DNA from 4 places in the Diaphorobacter sp. B2A2W2 genome. Region 4 is predicted to be linked to each of the others. Evidence: predicted binding sites of a transcription regulator. Region 4 holds the regulator's gene; each other region holds the start of a gene.

Region 1 (4,208 bases), on a different contig from region 4:
GCAGATCATCATCGGCAACAACGTGCCGTTCGTGACCGGTTCCTACGCCAACACCGGCGGCAGCGGCGGCGCGGTCAACCCCTTCACCACCGTGGAGCGCAAGGACGTGGGCCTGATGCTGCGCGTGCGCCCACAGATCAACGAGAACGGCACCGTCAAGCTCACGATGTACCAGGAGGTCTCCAAGGTTGCGGAGAGCACGCTGTCCAATGCCAACGGCCCCTCCACGAGCAAGCGCTCCATCGAGTCCACGGTGCTGGTGGACGACGGCAGCGTGATCGTGATCGGCGGCCTGCTGGAAGACAGCTATGCGCTGGGCCAGGACAAGGTGCCGGTGATGGGCGACCTGCCCGTGGTGGGCGGACTGTTCCGCAACGAAAAGCGCACGCGCCAGAAGACCAACCTGATGGTCTTCCTGCGCCCCATGGTGATCCGCGACAGCGCCACCAGCGACGCACTGATGGTGGACCGCTACGAGGCCATCCGCGCGCTGCAGCAAAGCACGCAGCCCGCGCCCAGCACGATGATGAGCGGTGTGTCCGAGGCGCCGGTGCTGCCGCCCCTGCCCCCCCCCGCCTCGTCCGCCGCGCCCGTGCAGCCCGCGGCCGCACCTGCGCCGCTGGCGCCGCTCGCACCCCAGCCGCCCGCGCGCACCACCACGCCGCCCAGCATGGGCCAGTCGCCCTACAGCCCGCAGTAAGGGGCCCGCCGCATGCGCCACCCCCTGCCCTACGCATTTGCGCGCAGCAGCCAGCTGCTGCTGGAAGACGACGGCCAGCAGCTCGTGCTGTGGCACGGCCCGCAGCCGGACGCCGGCGCGCTGTCCGAAGTGCTGCGCAAGCATGCCGTACACCAGTTCATGCCGCTGGACGCCCCCACGCTGGCGCAGCGCATCAGCGCGGCGTATTCGCAAAGCGAGTCCAGCGCGGCCACGGTGGTGAGCGAGGTGGAAGAAGGCGCCGACCTCTCGCGCATGATGCAGGAGCTGCCCGCGGTGGAAGACCTGCTGGAGTCCGCGGGCGACGCGCCCATCATCCGCATGCTCAACGCCCTGCTCACGCAGGCCGTGCGCGACGGCGCGAGCGACATCCACATCGAGCCCTACGAGCGCCACTCCAGCGTGCGCTTTCGCGTGGACGGCACGCTGCGCGAGGTGGTGCAGCCCAACCGCGCGCTGCACGCCGCGCTGATCAGCCGCCTGAAGATCATGGCGGACCTGGACATCTCCGAAAAGCGCCTGCCGCAGGACGGACGCATCAGCCTGCGCCTGGGCACCCGCGCCGTCGACGTGCGCGTATCCACGCTGCCCAACGCCCATGGCGAGCGCGCCGTGCTGCGCCTCTTGGACAAGAGCGAGAGCAAGCTGAACCTGGAGGCCGTGGGCATGCAGGGCGAGGTGCTGGCGCGGCTCGCGCACCTGATCCAGCAGCCGCACGGCATCATCCTCGTGACCGGCCCCACGGGCTCGGGCAAGACCACCACGCTGTACGCTGCGCTGGCGCGGCTGGACGCCGCGCGCAGCAACATCATGACGGTGGAAGACCCCATCGAGTACGAGCTGCCCGGGGTGGGCCAGACGCAGGTCAACGCCAAGATCGACCTGACGTTTGCCAAGGCCCTGCGCGCCATCCTGCGCCAGGACCCCGATGTGATCATGATCGGCGAGATCCGCGACTTCGAGACCGCGCAGATCGCCATCCAGGCCTCGCTCACCGGCCACCTGGTGCTGGCCACGCTGCACACCAATGACGCGGCCAGCGCCATCACGCGCCTGACCGACATGGGAGTGGAGCCGTTCCTGCTGTCCTCGTCGCTGCTGGGGGTGCTGGCGCAGCGCCTGGTGCGCAAATATTGCGGCGAGTGCCACGGCGCAGGCTGCGACCACTGCGGCCATACCGGCTACGCGGGGCGCACCGGCGTGTTCGAGCTGCTGGTAGTGGACGACGCCATCCGCGCGCAGATCCACAACCAGGCCCCGGAGGCCGAGGTGCGCACCCAGGCCCTGGCCGGCGGCATGACGCTGATGCGCGACGATGGCGAGCGGCTGATCCACGCCGGCATCACCAGCCGCGAAGAAGTGCTGCGTGTGACGCGCGACTGAGCGGACAGGCCGCAGCGGTGCCTTTCAAAAACAGGAGCGCGACACGCTTACCAAGACTGGGTTTTCAATACAAATTGCATTGAAAACCATTACAGACAAGCGCCAATAGCTCCTATATCAATAGCGTATTTCAGCGTTCACCTGCGGCCATCGGCTGGGGAGGACGCTTCCCGTGGTCCAGCCCGCGCTGCAGCTCCTTGAGCAGCAGCACCACCTGGCGCGACGCATGCTGGCAGCTCTTGAACGCCTGCTCGGCCCGCAATTGATCGCCCTGCGCCAGATGCGTCAGCAGCACAGCCGCCTGGTGGTGAAAGTACTGGTGGCGGCGCATCAGCATGTCGAAAGCAGGAAAGTGCCCCAGCGCCACGCGCCCGCTGCCGTGCAGCCAGCGGCCCAGCTCGGAACAGGTGTCGTCCACCACCGTTTCGGGGCGCAGCTGTTCGTCGCGCGCGCCCGCCAGCGCTTGGGCCAGCCAGGGCAACCAGCGCTCGTGCATGACGATGGCAGCCTCGATGTCGAACGCCGCCAGGAGCCGCGAAGCCTCTTCGTCGTACAGCACCAGCGCGCTGGCCTCGCTCGCAGGCAGCGAAGTCCAGTCCTCAGGCGCGGCCAGGCCGTCGGCACGCGGCTGAAACAAACGGCTGAAGAACCCCATAGACACCCCCCGCACGCCCCGTGCATCACTTCCTGGCAGCGTCGCACAGGACGCCAAAAGTGACAATATGTTTCGTGTGTTGATTTAAAACAAATTCAGTATATCAATAGCAAAACGCTATGCACCATGCGGGAACCTCTGCACCGCCATACCCACGGCGCAGCACGGATTTCACCCGCTGCCCACAATCGGTGCCATGACCGCACATTCCCTGCCTTTACTTTCCATGCTTGATCTCGTGGCCGTGCGCGAGGGCGGCACCGTGGCCCAGGCACTGCAAGTCGCCGTCCAGACGGCACAGCATGTGGAGGCGCTGGGCTTCAAGCGCTACTGGCTGGCCGAGCACCACAACATGCCGGGCATCGCCAGCTCCGCCACGGCCGTGCTGGTCGGCCACGTGGCCGGGGCCACGCGGTCCATCCGCGTGGGCTCGGGCGGCATCATGCTGCCCAACCATGCGCCGCTGGTGGTGGCCGAGGCCTTCGGCACGCTGGCCGAGCTCTACCCCGGCCGCATCGACCTGGGGCTGGGCCGCGCACCCGGCACCGACGGCGCCACCATGCGCGCCCTGCGCCGCGACCGCGTGGAGACCGAGGCCGACTTCCCCCGCGACGTGGCCGAGCTGCAGCAGCTCTTGGCGCCCGCGCAGCCGGGCCAGCGCATCACCGCCGTGCCGGGCGCCGGCACGCAGGTGCCCCTCTGGCTGCTGGGCTCCAGCCTGTTCTCGGCGCAACTGGCGGCGCAGATGGGCCTGCCCTACGCCTTCGCCTCGCACTTTGCGCCGCGCATGCTGCACGCGGCCATCGACATCTACCGCCGGCTGTTCCGCCCCTCGCCGGCCTGCGCCAAGCCCTACGTGGTGATCGGCGTACCCGTCATCGCCGCACCCACCGATGACGAGGCGCAGTACCTGGCCAGCAGCACCTACCAGCGCGTGCTGGGCATCCTCACCGGCCAGCGCGGACTGCTGCAGCCGCCCGTAGAGGGTTATCTGCAGAGCCTCGCGCCCCAGGAGCGCGCCGCCGTGGCCGACTTCCTCGCGGTCGGCGTGGTCGGTGGCCCGCAGACCGTGCGCGAGGGCCTGCAGGCGCTGCTGGCCGCCACGCAGGCCGACGAATTCATGCTGGTGAGCGACGTGTACGACCCGGCGCTGCGCCTGCGCTCGCTGGAGATCACCGCCCAGGCGCACGCGGCACTGTCACCCGCAGCAGCTACCATGGCGGGCTGAACGGGTCGACTGCGGCCCGCCCAGTTTGCCCCTGCTCGCCCACCGCCGCTGACTTTCCCGCATGCCCGCCTATTCCTTCGAAGCCCTGGACGCCCAAGGCCATGTGCGCCGCGGCACCCTGGAGGCCGACAGCCCCAAGGCCGCCCGCAGCCTGCTGCGCGCCCAGGCCCTGGTGCCCTTGGATGTGGAGGCGCTGGCCGCTGGCGTCGCCCCCGGAACACCTC
Region 2 (4,208 bases), on a different contig from region 4:
GCCAATTGCAGGACCTGGGCCACCAGGTCATCTTCCTGATCGGCGACTTCACCACGCTGATCGGCGACCCGTCGGGCCGCAACAGCACGCGCCCGCCTCTGACGGCCGAACAGATCAAGGTCAACGCCGAAACCTACTACACCCAGGCGGCCAAGGTGCTGGACCCAGCGCGTACCGAGATCCGCTACAACAGCGAGTGGTGCGACCAGTTGGGCGCGCGCGGCATGATTCAGCTGTCGGCCAAGTACACCGTGGCACGCATGATGGAGCGCAACGATTTCCACCAGCGCTTCACCGACGGCAGCTCCATCAGCCTGCACGAGTTCCTCTACCCGCTACTGCAGGGCTATGACTCGGTAGCGCTCAGAAGCGACCTGGAGCTGGGCGGCACCGACCAGAAGTTCAACCTGCTCATGGGACGCCATCTGCAGCAAGAATGGGGGCAGGAGCCGCAGTGTGTGCTCACAATGCCGCTGCTGGTGGGGCTGGATGGCGTGGACAAGATGTCCAAGTCCAAGAACAACTACATCGGCATCACGGAGGACGCCAACTCCATGTTCGCCAAGGTGCTCTCCATCTCGGACACCCTGATGTGGGACTGGTACACGCTGCTGTCGTTCAAGAGCCTGGACGAAATCGCCGCGCTCAAGGCCGAGGTGGCGGCAGGCCGCAATCCCAAGGATGCCAAGGTGATGCTGGCCAAGGAGATCACCGCGCGCTTTCACAGCGCCGCGCTGGCCGACGCGGCCGAGCAGGATTTCGTCAACCGCAGCAAGGGCGGCATCCCCGACGACATTCCCGAAGTCCGCCTGGCGGGCGCGCCCCTGGGCATCGGTGCGCTGCTCAAGCAGGCCAACCTTGCGCCCTCGACCAGCGAGGCCAACCGCCTCATCGACGGCGGCGGCGTGCGCGTGGACGGCGGCGTGGTCAGCGACAAGGGCCTGAAGCTGGAAGCGGGCAGCTACGTGGTGCAGGTCGGCAAGCGCAAGTTCGCGCGCGTTATCCTGGCCTGACGCCCGGCGGGGCGCGACCGCGCTACCGCTTTGCCAAGCCACTCCGCGCAGTGGCTTTTTTCATGCCCTTTCAGGCCAGGGCGGCGGTGCGTTGCGCCTGCAGCGCCTCGCGCATGAACGGCAGGTAGGCGCGGTCCACCTTGCAGATGTGGTGCACCAGCCATTGCTTGAGGAATTCCAGCGCCTCCAGCGTGACCTCCTGTCCGCCGTCAAAGCGCGTCAGCAGATCCATGGCCTTGCGCGTGAAGCCGTCATGCTCGGCCTTATGGGCGGGAGTCTCGGCGTAGTCGTGCTGCTGGAACAGCACCTCCTCCACGATGAAGTGGTTGTGCGTGTAGTCCACCAGGCCTTCCAAAATTTCGCCCACGGCGCTGCGGCGCGGGCTCGCCGCGCTCAGTTCATCGTGCAGGGCGTTGGTCAGCGCGACCAGTTGACGGTGCTGGTCGTCGATTTCGGGCAGGCCAAGCTCCAGTTCCGCGGTCCAGGGCATGAAAGGCATACAGGGTCTTCTCTTTTGTCTATTGGTGTTGTCGGGGGCGGGGCACAGCCTGCCGACGGTCGCAGACCTTTGCGTGACAACCCATAGGGGAAGACCATGCCATCCGCATGGATTTACATGGGCCTTGATCTTCGTCAGACGAAGCGCCCGGCTGCGTGAGCGGTTTGCCACGCATTCCTGAGCAAAAAAGCCAAGCGCGCCCGCCCATCGCGCGCTAGGCGCTATAAATAGAGGAGCAATCGTGCCGCGCTCAGGAGATGTCGTCGTTCAGATCCGTGTCCGGCACTTCGCCGACGGCTTGGCGCGTGGCTTCGGCCTGCAGCAGCAGCCAGGCGCTGAACGCCTGGATTTCGGGGCGCTGGCCGCTGCGCGGGCCGACGACCAGCCAGTACACCAGCGGAGAGTCCAGCCGGTGGCCCGGCAGCACCTCCTGCAGGTCGCCCGAGGCGAGGCTTTCCGCGATCAGCGGCATGCGCGCCAGCGCCAGACCCTGGCCGGCCAGCGCGGCCTGCACGATCTGCTGCGCGTAGTTGAAGTACAGCCAGCGCTTGGGCTGCAGCCGCCCCAGGCCGTGCAGTTCGAACCAGCGCCGCCAGGTGATCCACTCGAAATAGGGCATGCGGTGCGCGTCGCCTGCCTCGATGAGCGTGAACTGCGCCACGTCGGCCGGCGTGCGGATGGGCGGCATGCTGTTGAGGAGCCAGGGGCTGGCCACCACCGCCAGTTGCTCGCCAAACAGCCGCTGCGCGCCCGCAGTCTGCGTGCCGGGCACGCTGGAGCGCAGGGCCAGGTCCACGTCGGCCGTCTCCAGGTCCACGATGGTGTCGGTTGCGTCGATGCGGATGTCGATGTCGGGGTTGTCGCGCTGGAATTCCTCCATGCGCGGGATCAGCCACATGGACGCAAAGCTGGCCCAGGTGGTGATGGCCACGCTCTTGCGCCCCGCCGTCTGGCGCACCAGGCGCACGGCCGCGTCCATGCGCTCCAGCGCGGGCGCCACGGCGCGCTGCAGCTGGCCGCCGGCGCTGGTGAGCTCCGCGGCGCGTGTGTGGCGCAGAAACAGGGGCACGCCCACTTCGTCCTCCAGCGCCTGGATCTGGCGGCTCACCGCCGACTGGGTCAGGGCCAGTTCCTCGGCCGCGGCGCGGAAGTTCAAATGCCGCGCCACGGCCAGAAATGCGCGCCAATGGCCTACGGCCACGGGCCGGGTGCGCAGATGCGCGATGGGAGGAGCGCTGGCGGGCAAGAGGGGGGAGTTCATGGCAGATTGATGACCATTGGGAATCAAAATGCTAGCGCTTTTTCATCGATCGCGCAGCAGGCTGCTCAGGCAGCGGGAGCGCCGCTGGCGGTTGCCGTCCCCCGGGGCATGGGGTGATACAGTGATTGATGCCGTTCCGTAATTGATGAGGCCTTCCGTTTTCATTGGACGGTGCCCGGGTCGCAGTCGCACACTGGCGTCACTTCAAAGGGTTTACCAGGAGATGACCGTGACCACCTCGCAAGTTCTGCATTCGCAAGCCTCCAGCGTTCCCGCCGGCGTTGCCGGACCGGAACTGTGCACCATTCCCCAGGGCGCGGCGCGCAGCCTGCACCCCCGCGCGCCGATGCAACTGCGCGTGGTCAGCGGCCTGGCCTGGGTGACCTTGAGCGACGGCCCCCATGGCTGGCGCGAGGATTCGGGGGACCTCATGCTGCACGCGGGCCAGAGCGTGTGCGTGGCCTCCGGCCAGCACGCCGTGGTCGAGCCGATGGGCCGCGAGCCGCTGCAGTTCCAGTGGCGCAGCGCCGCCGCGGTGCGCGCATCATCACCGCAGCACGCGGCCCCCCGGGGCGATGTCTGCCGCGCCTGACCGTCCGGCTATCGCATCAAACTGGCTGCTAGCGCCCGCCATTCAGGCGCTAGCAGCTATTTCTTTAGGAGCAATCAGGGGCGGTGGTGCAGCCGCGTCGCAGAGGGGCAGCGCATGGGCGGCGGGATAATGGCGGAGGGCTGCCGGCCTGGGCTGGCAGGACACGACGACCTTCCACTCTCCACACCTTCATGACAGCACTGGACATCATCATCATGGCCGCGGGCAAGGGCACGCGCATGAAAAGCCGCATTCCCAAGGTCTTGCAACGCCTGGCCGGCCGGCCCCTGCTGCACCATGTGCTGGGCCAGGCCGCCAGCCTGCAGGCGCGCCGCGTGGTGGTGGTAACGGGCCATGGCGCTACAGAAGTAGAAGCTGCTTGCGCAGGATTGGCGGGCCATGAAGGCACTTTTGACTTGAAATTCGTGCGCCAGGAGCCGCAGTTGGGCACGGGCCACGCGGTGCAGCAGGCCACGCCCGCGCTGGCGGGCGATGGCACGGTGGTGGTGTTGTCGGGCGACGTGCCGTTGACCCAGGCCGCGACGCTGCGCGCGCTGGTCGAGGCCGGGGCGGGCGAGCGCCTTGCGCTGCTCACCGTGCGCCTGCCCGATCCCACAGGGTACGGCCGCATCGTGCGCGGCGAGGGCGGAACGGTGCAGCGCATCGTGGAGCACAAGGACGCGAACGATGCCGAGCGCGCCATCGACGAGGTCTACAGCGGCATCATGGCCGTGCCCGCGCAGCGCCTGGCGGGCTGGCTGGCGCGTCTGACCAACGACAACGCGCAGGGCGAGTACTACCTGACCGACATCGTGTCCATGGCCGTGGCGGACGGCGTGCCCG
Region 3 (4,208 bases), on a different contig from region 4:
CGTACATGGCGCGGTCGGCCTCGCGCAGCGCCTCGTCGGCCGTCATGCCGTTGGGGAGCACGGCGATCACACCCACGCTGGCGCCGGCGTAGTCGATGGGGGCGTCCGCCCCGCCAAAGCGCCCGCGCGTGGCCTGTGCCAGGCGCTGGCCGAACCCCTGGCGGGCCGCCTCCAGCGCCGGGCCGGGCGCGGGGCCGGGGCCTACGGCCACGAACTCATCGCCCCCGTAGCGTGCAACGAAGTCCTGCGCGCGCGCCGCGCCGCGCAGCCGCTCGGCCATGTCGGCCAGGAAGAGGTCGCCCACCTCGTGGCCATAGGTGTCGTTGATCGCCTTGAAACCGTCCAGGTCCATGAAGGCGATCAGCACCGCCGTGCCCTGGCGCGCGCCTTGCGCCAGTTGCTGGTGCAGCATCTCGCGCAGCGCGCGGCGGTTGGGTAGGCCGGTGAGGGCATCGGTCGCCGCGTAGGCCGCCAGCCGGGCATTGGCCTGCAGCAATTGCTGCAGCAGCAGCTCGCGCTCGACCTGCTGGCCAATGAGCCGCGCGAACAGCGTCAGCGCGTTGCGCGCCTGGGAAGTGAGCTCCTGGCGCTCGTCGCTGGCGGCGCAAAGCGTGCCGTAGAGCTGGCCGTCGGCCATGCGCACCGGTGTGCTGGCGTAGGTCTGGATGCCCAGCGCGGCGGCGGCCTGCGAATCGCCCCAGCATTGCCCCACGTCGGCGGTGAAGGGTCGGCCCTCGTCCAGCGCGCGTTTGCACAACGTGTCGTGCCAGGGCACGCTCAGTCCCTCGGGGATCTGCATTTGGCGCGTGTTGCGCGCGTACAGCACACGCTGCACACCACGCTCCAGGTCCACCACCGTGAGGTAGGTGGATTCGAACCCGGTGATGTCTTCCAGCAGCTCCAGCAGCGGCCGGGTGAGCTCTTCGACGGTGCGTGCGCGGGTGACGGTCTCGCAGAGATGGTCCAACAGGTTGTCCATGCGGCCATTATGGATGGGTGTGCCGCAGGACGCTGGCCGGGACAGGCAGCGAGTGCCTGCCCCTCCAGTTGGATGACGGTGTGCGCGCTAAGGCGCGGGAGTGGGCCAGGCGGGGCGCCGGCCTGTGAGCTGGCTCACGATGGCGCCCTTGAGGGGCGGCAGCCGGTTGGCGCCCGCCAGCACCACCTGGCGCAGCAGGCGGGGCAGCGGCCGGTCGTCGGTGTACAAGCGCACGATGGCATTCGTGCCCTGGTACAGCGGCCAGGCGTGGCGGTGATGGCCGCGCGCGTAGCCTTCCAGCACGCTGGCGGCGCCGATGTCCGCACCGCGCTCGCGTGCCTGGGTGAGTGCGCGCGTGAGGCTGTCCACACCCGCCAGCCCCAGGTTGAACCCGTGCGCCGTCACCGGGTGCATGCCGACGGCCGCGTCACCCAGCAGCGCGCAGCGCGCGGCGGCGAAGCGGTGCGCATACACGGCGACCAGCGGGTAGGCGTGGCGCTCGCCCACCAGCCGCATGGCGCCCAGGCGGTCCTTGAACTGGGCTTGCACGCGTGCGGCGAATGCCTCAGGAGGCAGTGTCAGCAACTCCTGCGCATGCGCCGCGCCGGTGGTGACCACGGCCGAGCACATCGGCGCGCCATCGACCAGGTCGCCCGGCAGCGGCAGGATCGCCAGCGTCTGCTCGTAGCCGAAGCACTCGTGCGCGACCTCGTGGTGCGGCAGTTCGTGGCGCAGGCGGCAGACGATGACCGTGCGGCCGAAGTCGTGCATGGCCGCGCCAATGCCCAACTGGCGCCGCGTGGCGGAAAAGCGGCTGTCGGCAGCCACCAGCAGCGGGGCCTGCAGACGCAGGGGCGCTGCGTCGAGGTTGCGGGTGTCGGTGTATTCCAGCTCGGCATGCGCGGGCGTGACGGCCACGCGCGTGACGCGCGCCTCGGTGACCAGTCGCACGCCGGGCGTGTGCGCGGCCACTTCGTAGGCCGTGCGGCGCAGCGCGTGGTTGGGCACGATCCAGCCCAGATGCTGGACGCCACTGCCGCCTGCGTGCAGCTGCATGGCCCCGCGCTGGCCCACGGGGCCGTCGTGCACCTGCGCCTCGCGCAGCAGGCCGACCTCGTGCGCGGCCAGGCGCTGCCAGCTGCCCATGCGCTGCAGCGTGGCCACGCTGGGGTGGGTGAGTGCGATCTCGCGCCCGTCGGCCGGGGGCGCGGCCAGCGTGGAAGCGGGTTGCTGCTCCAGCACCGTGACCTGCATGCCGGCCTGGGCCAGCGAGGCCGCCAGCGACAGCCCGGCAGGCCCCGCACCCACGATGAGCACGTCGCTGCGCTGAGAGGAAACGTCTTGTGTTGTCATGATTCAGAAACAGGCCGCCGGCAGTGGCAACAGCGGGCAATTGTCGGCAGGGCGGAAAGCGGCGATCTTGCCTTGCGTCAAGCACGGCGGCCATGCGGCCGCTTCCTACGCCGGGCGGGCGATGGTCTCACTACAGTGGAGAACCCTGCAACCAGCAAGCAAAGGACCCGACATGCGCGTGGACATCTACCGCCGATCCGAAGCCGAGGGGCGTTATTCCCATCTGGCCGTGCCCGAGGGTAAGCCCATACCGCAGGAGGCCATCAATACCGATTGGAACTGCGAGCACCGCGCCGTGGAGCGGGACGAAACCCAGGCGCACTGGAACGACCTTGGTATTCCCGAGCCCGGACGGCAGTTGCGCGACAAGGGCTATGCCATCACCAGCGTGACGGAGCAGCCGCTGCGCTGAGGCCAGGTGCGGCCGGCCAGGTGCCGCCGGCGAGGTGCGACCGGCCAGGTGCGACCGGCAAGTTGTCACGTGCGTGGCGCGCACGGCGACCGCGACCGCGCTAGGCTGTGCGCATGGAGACACACCACAACATCCCCCCAACACACCCGCCTTACGCGCCCCAGATACGCCGCTACCAGGATTGGCTGCAGGCGCAGCACGGCCTGCGCTTTGACGATTACGACGCGCTCTGGCGCTGGTCCACCACCGATCTGGACGCCTTCTGGCAGAGCATCTGGGACTACTTCGACCTGCAGTCACCCACGCCGCACCGCGCGGTACTCGCAAAGAACGTGATGCCCGGCGCGCAGTGGTTCCCCGGCGCGCAGGTGAACTACGCGCGCCAGGTGCTGCGCCATGTGGACGCCGCACAGGCCGCGGGCCAGCCGGCCCTCATCGGCCGCAACGAACGCGGCGAGCGCCGCGAGCTGTCCTGGCCCGCGCTGCGCCGGCAGGTGGCGGCGCTGGCGCTGCACATGAGGGCCCAAGGCGTACAGCCCGGCGATCGCGTGGCAGCCTACCTGCCCAACATCCCCGAGACCATCGTCGCCTTCCTGGCCTGCGCCAGCATCGGTGCGGTGTGGAGCCTGTGCGCGCCCGACATGGGCACGCACGCGGTGCTGGACCGCTTCCGCCAGATCGCTCCGACGGTGCTGTTGGCCGTGGACGGCGTCACCTATGGGGGGCGCGACCATGACCGTTGCGACGTGCTGGCGGAACTGCGCGCGCAACTGCCCACGCTGCGCCACGTGGTGCTGGTGAACAACCTGGATGCTTCAAAAACAGTAGCTGATACCGCTTGCTACGCAAGCGTCATCGCCCGAAATGATGCAGAGACAGCGGCCTTTGAACCGGCGTGGCTGCCGTTCGACCACCCGCTGTGGATCGTCTATTCCAGCGGCACCACCGGCCTGCCCAAGCCCATCGTGCACGGCCACGGCGGCATGCTGCTGGTGATGCTGCAGCTGGCGGTGCTGCACAACGACATCGGCTGCAGCTACGCGCCCAACTCCCTGGGCGAGCGCTACCACTGGTACAGCTCCACCGGCTGGATCATGTGGAACGCCCAGGTCGGCGGCCTGCTGGGCGGCACCACCTGCGTGCTGTACGACGGCAACCCCGGCGGCAGCAAGGAGCGGCCCGACTGGACAGTGCTGTGGCGCATGGCGGCCGAGGAGCGCGTGACCTTCTTCGGCGCTGGCGCCGCGTTCTACGGCCACTGCATGAAGGCCGGGATCACCCCTGCGGCCTGCGGCGATCTGTCGGCGATCCGCGTGCTGGGCTCCACGGGGTCGCCGCTGCCTGCCGAAGTGCAGCGGTGGGGATCGCAACTCCTGGCCAGCGCGGGCGCGCCGCAGGTCTGGTGGTGCAGCATCTCCGGCGGCACCGACTTCGCGGGCGCTTTCATCGGCGGCAATCGCGAAC
Region 4 (4,208 bases):
ATGCGCCTGGACAATGGTCCGTGGACATTTGAGAAGATCTGGAAAAAATCTGTCAAGCAAGCCATTTGGATTGCGGTCGCATTCTGGACCGGCTTCACCTTCGTGGGCTATTTCGTTCCGATTCGCGAGCTGGGGGGAGAGTTGCTGGCCCTGCAAGGAGGGTGGCAGATATTCTGGGTGATCTTCTATGGGTTGGCCACGTACGGCAACGCAGGGTTCCTGCGCGAGCAGGTGTGCAAATACATGTGCCCTTATGCGCGTTTCCAAAGCGCAATGTTCGACAGGGACACGCTGGTCGTCTCTTACGATCCCGAGCGCGGCGAGCCTCGCGGGCCCCGTAACAAGACGGTAGACCACAAAGCTGCGGGACTGGGTGACTGCATCGATTGCACGCTATGTGTCCAAGTCTGCCCAACGGGTATCGATATTCGCAACGGACTGCAATACGAATGCATTGGTTGCGGTCTCTGCGTGGACGCTTGCAATACCGTGATGGATAAGATGAAGTATCCGCGCGGGCTGATTCGCTTCTCAACGCAGAACGGCGTCAAGAACCACTGGACCCAGTCGCAAATGCTCAAACGCGTGCTGCGACCCCGTGTGTTGTTCTATTCAGCGGTGCTGGTGGTGTTGTGCATCGGCATGCTGGCCAGCTTGGTGGTACGCACCCCGTTGAAGGTGGACATCGTGCGCGATCGCGCTGCGCTCTCGCGCATCGTGTCGGGAGGCAAGCTGGAAAATATCTACCGGCTGCAGATCATGAACGCTACGGAGGGGGCGCAGCGCTACACCATCAGCGCCCACGGCATGGAAGGGTTGGAAGTGGCGTCCGAGACCGCAATTGACATTGGACCGGCGGAATCCCGATGGGTGGTTGTCCGTCTTCAAATTCCGTATGGCTCAGCATCTCCTGGATCGCATACGGTGTATTTCGATATTCAAGCGCAGGGTGATAAAGCCCAAGTGGCAGAGAAATCCGTATTCCTCGTACCCCGCTGAAGGCGGTCGTGGAATACAAATGAACAAGCTGTGCTCATAAATGAGCGAGGAGTTAATATAAATGTTGAGTAATTCCCCCATGAAACTGGACGACGACGGAAAGCCTTGGTGGACGTTTGGCCATGTCTGGCTTGTCATCGCGGGGCCGGTGATTGTCATCATTGCGGGCTTCGTGACCCTCTGGCTGGCCGTGAGCAAACCCGACCCCGTCATCGCGGAAGACTATTACCAACGGGGCTTGAACATCAACGAGACCCTGAAGGAGTCTGGGGGCGACATGACGCCTGCCATGAAGGGGCGCAACCATGCAGCTACTCCGCTGGAGGATCAACCGCGCTGACCGGCAGGGCGAGTCCTCTTTGCATGCCGGAGAACAGATGCTAGGCTGTCAACTACACTTGCTAGGAGATGGGCGAATGTGGATGCAACGATTGATGTGGATCGCGTGGCCGGCCTTTTTGATGGCGGGCGTCATGGAAATGGTAGTGTTCGCCTTCGTGGATCCAGAAGCGCTGCAGTGGTTTGATCAACCCCTGCATCTCTCGCGCGAAGGTGTGTATACCATCGCCTTCTTCACGTTCTGGTTCGTACTCATGGCTTCCAGCGCATTGACGACGCTGTTGTCACTCTCGCCCTTTGAGTTGAATCGCTGCCCCGTGCCCAAAGGGGCGCGGCCGGCTGATTGCGCCAAATACGTTTCCTGATCTTTCCGCCGATCAGTTATGAATGAACAAAAAACCGAGGCTTAATGGCAGGCTTGCTGGCTGTTGACAATGCGCTTCAGCGCATCGGTATCGACGATGCGCACATGGCGCTGTTTTACTTCCACAATACCTTCTTCCACGAACTTGGAAAACGTGCGGCTGACGGTTTCCAGTTTCAATCCCAGGTAGCTGCCGATCTCTTCGCGTGTCATGCGCAGCACCAATTCGGATTGTGAGAAACCCCGGGCATGCAAGCGTTGTACGAGATTCAACAGGAATGCGGCAAGGCGTTCCTCGGCACGCATACTCCCCAGCAACAGCATGACCCCATGCTCACGAACAATCTCGCGGCTCATGATCTTGTGCACATGGTGCTGTAGTGCCGTTACTTCGCGCGACAACTCTTCAATACGGTCGAAGGGCATGACGCATACTTCGGCGTCTTCAAGCGCCACCGCATCGCAAGTGTGGCGGTCGCTCACGATGCCATCCAGGCCGATGATCTCGCCCGCCATTTGAAAACCCGTCACTTGATCGCGACCGTCTTCGGTGGCGACACAGGTCTTGAAGAATCCGGTGCGGATGGCAAAAAGGGATGTGAAGGGTTCACCGTTCCGGAAAAGCGTGCCGCCACGCTTGATCTTGCGTCGTACAGCAACAATGTCATCGATGCGCTTGAGTTGCTGGTCGTCCAGACCCACGGGCATGCACAGCTCACGCAGATTGCAGTTTGAGCAGGCAACTTTGATGGTCTGGAGATTCGTATGCATGGGAACCCTGTTCATGGCTTGAGCTTACCTCTGAACGGCTGGGAGACATGGAATGCCGTAGGCCGTTGGACGACTTTGAGCCGAAGTCAAATTGTCGCCACAAGGACCTTATGGGCGCTTGATCAACGTCAAGGACTCATGGGGGACTCTACGGCACAGTGATATGAAAGTGCAAGGAATCCCGTCATGACCGTTGTTACAACAGAGCTCCTGCGTCGCTTTGACGTCCCAGGGCCGCGCTACACCTCTTATCCGACTGCTGATCGTTTTGTCGAGGCTTTTGGCGAGCGGGAATACATCCTTGCGCTGCAGCAGCGTCGCGTGGGTTCGGTAGCCAAGGCGATGCCTTTGTCGCTTTATGTCCACATCCCGTTTTGTGAATCGCTGTGCTATTACTGCGCGTGTAACAAGATCATTACCCGGCATCCAGAGCGGGCAGAGGTCTACTTGCGTTACCTCAGCCGTGAGATCGACCTGCATACGGCGCACTGCGGTGTGGGTCAGCATGTGAGCCAGCTGCATTTCGGCGGAGGCACGCCTACTTTTCTGACGGATGACGGTTTGCGCGAACTGATGGGCATGCTGAGGCGCAGTTTCGTCCTCGTTCCGGGGGGGGAGTACTCCATAGAAGTGGACCCCCGGACCGTGGATGAAGCGCGGCTGGGATTGTTGGCGGAGCTGGGTTTCAATCGCCTGAGCTTTGGCGTGCAGGATTTCGACCCTGAAGTACAAAAGGCCGTGCACCGCATTCAGCCTGCCGAAAAGGTGTTCGCGTTGGTCGATGCGGCTCGGAAGCTCGGGTTTGAATCGGTGAACGTGGATTTGATCTACGGGCTGCCGCGACAGACACCGGAGTCGTTTGATCGCACCTTGGAGCAGGTAGCCGAGCTGCGGCCAGACCGGATCGCGCTGTATGCGTACGCTCACTTGCCAGAACGCTTCAAGTCGCAGCGACGCATCATCACGGCCGAGTTGCCCATGGCTTCGGCCAAGGTGTCCATGCTGGCCCGGTCACTTGATGTGTTCCAGGAAGCCGGCTACGTCTACGTGGGCATGGACCATTTTGCGCTGCCTGACGATGCGCTGGCGGTGGCCAAGCGGCAAGGCAGGCTGCACCGCAATTTCCAAGGCTATAGCACGCAGCCCGATTGCGACCTGATTGGTCTGGGCGTTTCTGCCATCGGGCGCGTGGGCGCTACTTACAGCCAAAATGTGAAAACGCTGGACGAGTATTACGACTGCATTAACCAGGGGCATTTGCCTGTGGTGCGCGGGCTGGCGTTGACCAAGGACGACTTGGTGCGCCGCGCAGTCATCATGGCGTTGATGTGCCAAGGTGAATTGCTGTTTGAGCCGTTGGAACAGTCTTGGCTGATTGATTTCCGCAGTTATTTCGATGCGGAATTACAGCAACTGCAAGAAATGGCGGCTCAGGGCTTGGTGAAAATCAGTGATGAGGGCGTTGAAGTCACGCCCATGGGATGGTATTTCGTGCGCGGCGTGGCCATGGTGTTCGACAAGTATCTGCAGGCTGACCGTAACCGCGCTCGCTTTTCCCGGATTATTTGACCCATGCTGTGGGCGCTGGCCACGACGGCCTTCCTGATGGGGCTGATGGGAGGGGCTCACTGTTTGGCGATGTGTTCTGTTCCCTGCGCGGCGCTTACGGGGCTGGGTGGCACGCCGGACGCCACCCACACCATTCAATGGGCGTCCCGCCGCGGAATCCTCCAAC

What was found. The regulator FNR, encoded in region 4, switches genes on or off when oxygen is low (the NO sensors DNR and NnrR bind a similar motif). The targets are predictions, from matches to a motif close to TTGATNNNNATCAA.
Region 1: AC1PPL_RS07950 (CZB domain-containing protein) is a predicted target of FNR. The motif match lies at 2,836-2,849, and genes of this name have one in related genera.
Region 2: AC1PPL_RS07455 (bacteriohemerythrin) is a predicted target of FNR. The motif match lies at 1,637-1,650, and genes of this name have one in related genera.
Region 3: ubiM (5-demethoxyubiquinol-8 5-hydroxylase UbiM) is a predicted target of FNR. The motif match lies at 2,400-2,413, and genes of this name have one in related genera.

Annotation. Positions count from the first base shown of each region.
Region 1 is NZ_JBWZOR010000003.1:386,687-390,894, reverse strand. Features, by position in the region: gene gspD (type II secretion system secretin GspD) at 1-700, shown strand, start outside; gene AC1PPL_RS07955 (GspE/PulE family protein) at 713-2,101, shown strand; gene AC1PPL_RS07950 (CZB domain-containing protein) at 2,232-2,756, opposite strand; gene AC1PPL_RS07945 (LLM class flavin-dependent oxidoreductase) at 2,953-3,984, shown strand; gene gspF (type II secretion system inner membrane protein GspF) at 4,046-4,208, shown strand, end outside.
Region 2 is NZ_JBWZOR010000003.1:289,817-294,024, forward strand. Features, by position in the region: gene tyrS (tyrosine--tRNA ligase) at 1-1,013, shown strand, start outside; gene AC1PPL_RS07455 (bacteriohemerythrin) at 1,084-1,512, opposite strand; gene AC1PPL_RS07460 (LysR substrate-binding domain-containing protein) at 1,763-2,773, opposite strand; gene AC1PPL_RS07465 (DUF2917 domain-containing protein) at 2,997-3,365, shown strand; gene glmU (bifunctional UDP-N-acetylglucosamine diphosphorylase/glucosamine-1-phosphate N-acetyltransferase GlmU) at 3,557-4,208, shown strand, end outside.
Region 3 is NZ_JBWZOR010000004.1:352,840-357,047, forward strand. Features, by position in the region: gene AC1PPL_RS10245 (sensor domain-containing diguanylate cyclase) at 1-979, opposite strand, end outside; gene ubiM (5-demethoxyubiquinol-8 5-hydroxylase UbiM) at 1,067-2,332, opposite strand; gene AC1PPL_RS10255 (DUF6139 family protein) at 2,505-2,744, shown strand; gene AC1PPL_RS10260 (acetoacetate--CoA ligase) at 2,858-4,208, shown strand, end outside.
Region 4 is NZ_JBWZOR010000008.1:84,547-88,754, forward strand. Features, by position in the region: gene ccoG (cytochrome c oxidase accessory protein CcoG) at 1-999, shown strand, start outside; gene AC1PPL_RS13805 (FixH family protein) at 1,061-1,339, shown strand; gene AC1PPL_RS13810 (hypothetical protein) at 1,416-1,703, shown strand; gene fnr (fumarate/nitrate reduction transcriptional regulator Fnr) at 1,745-2,488, opposite strand; gene hemN (oxygen-independent coproporphyrinogen III oxidase) at 2,660-4,042, shown strand; gene AC1PPL_RS13825 (sulfite exporter TauE/SafE family protein) at 4,046-4,208, shown strand, end outside.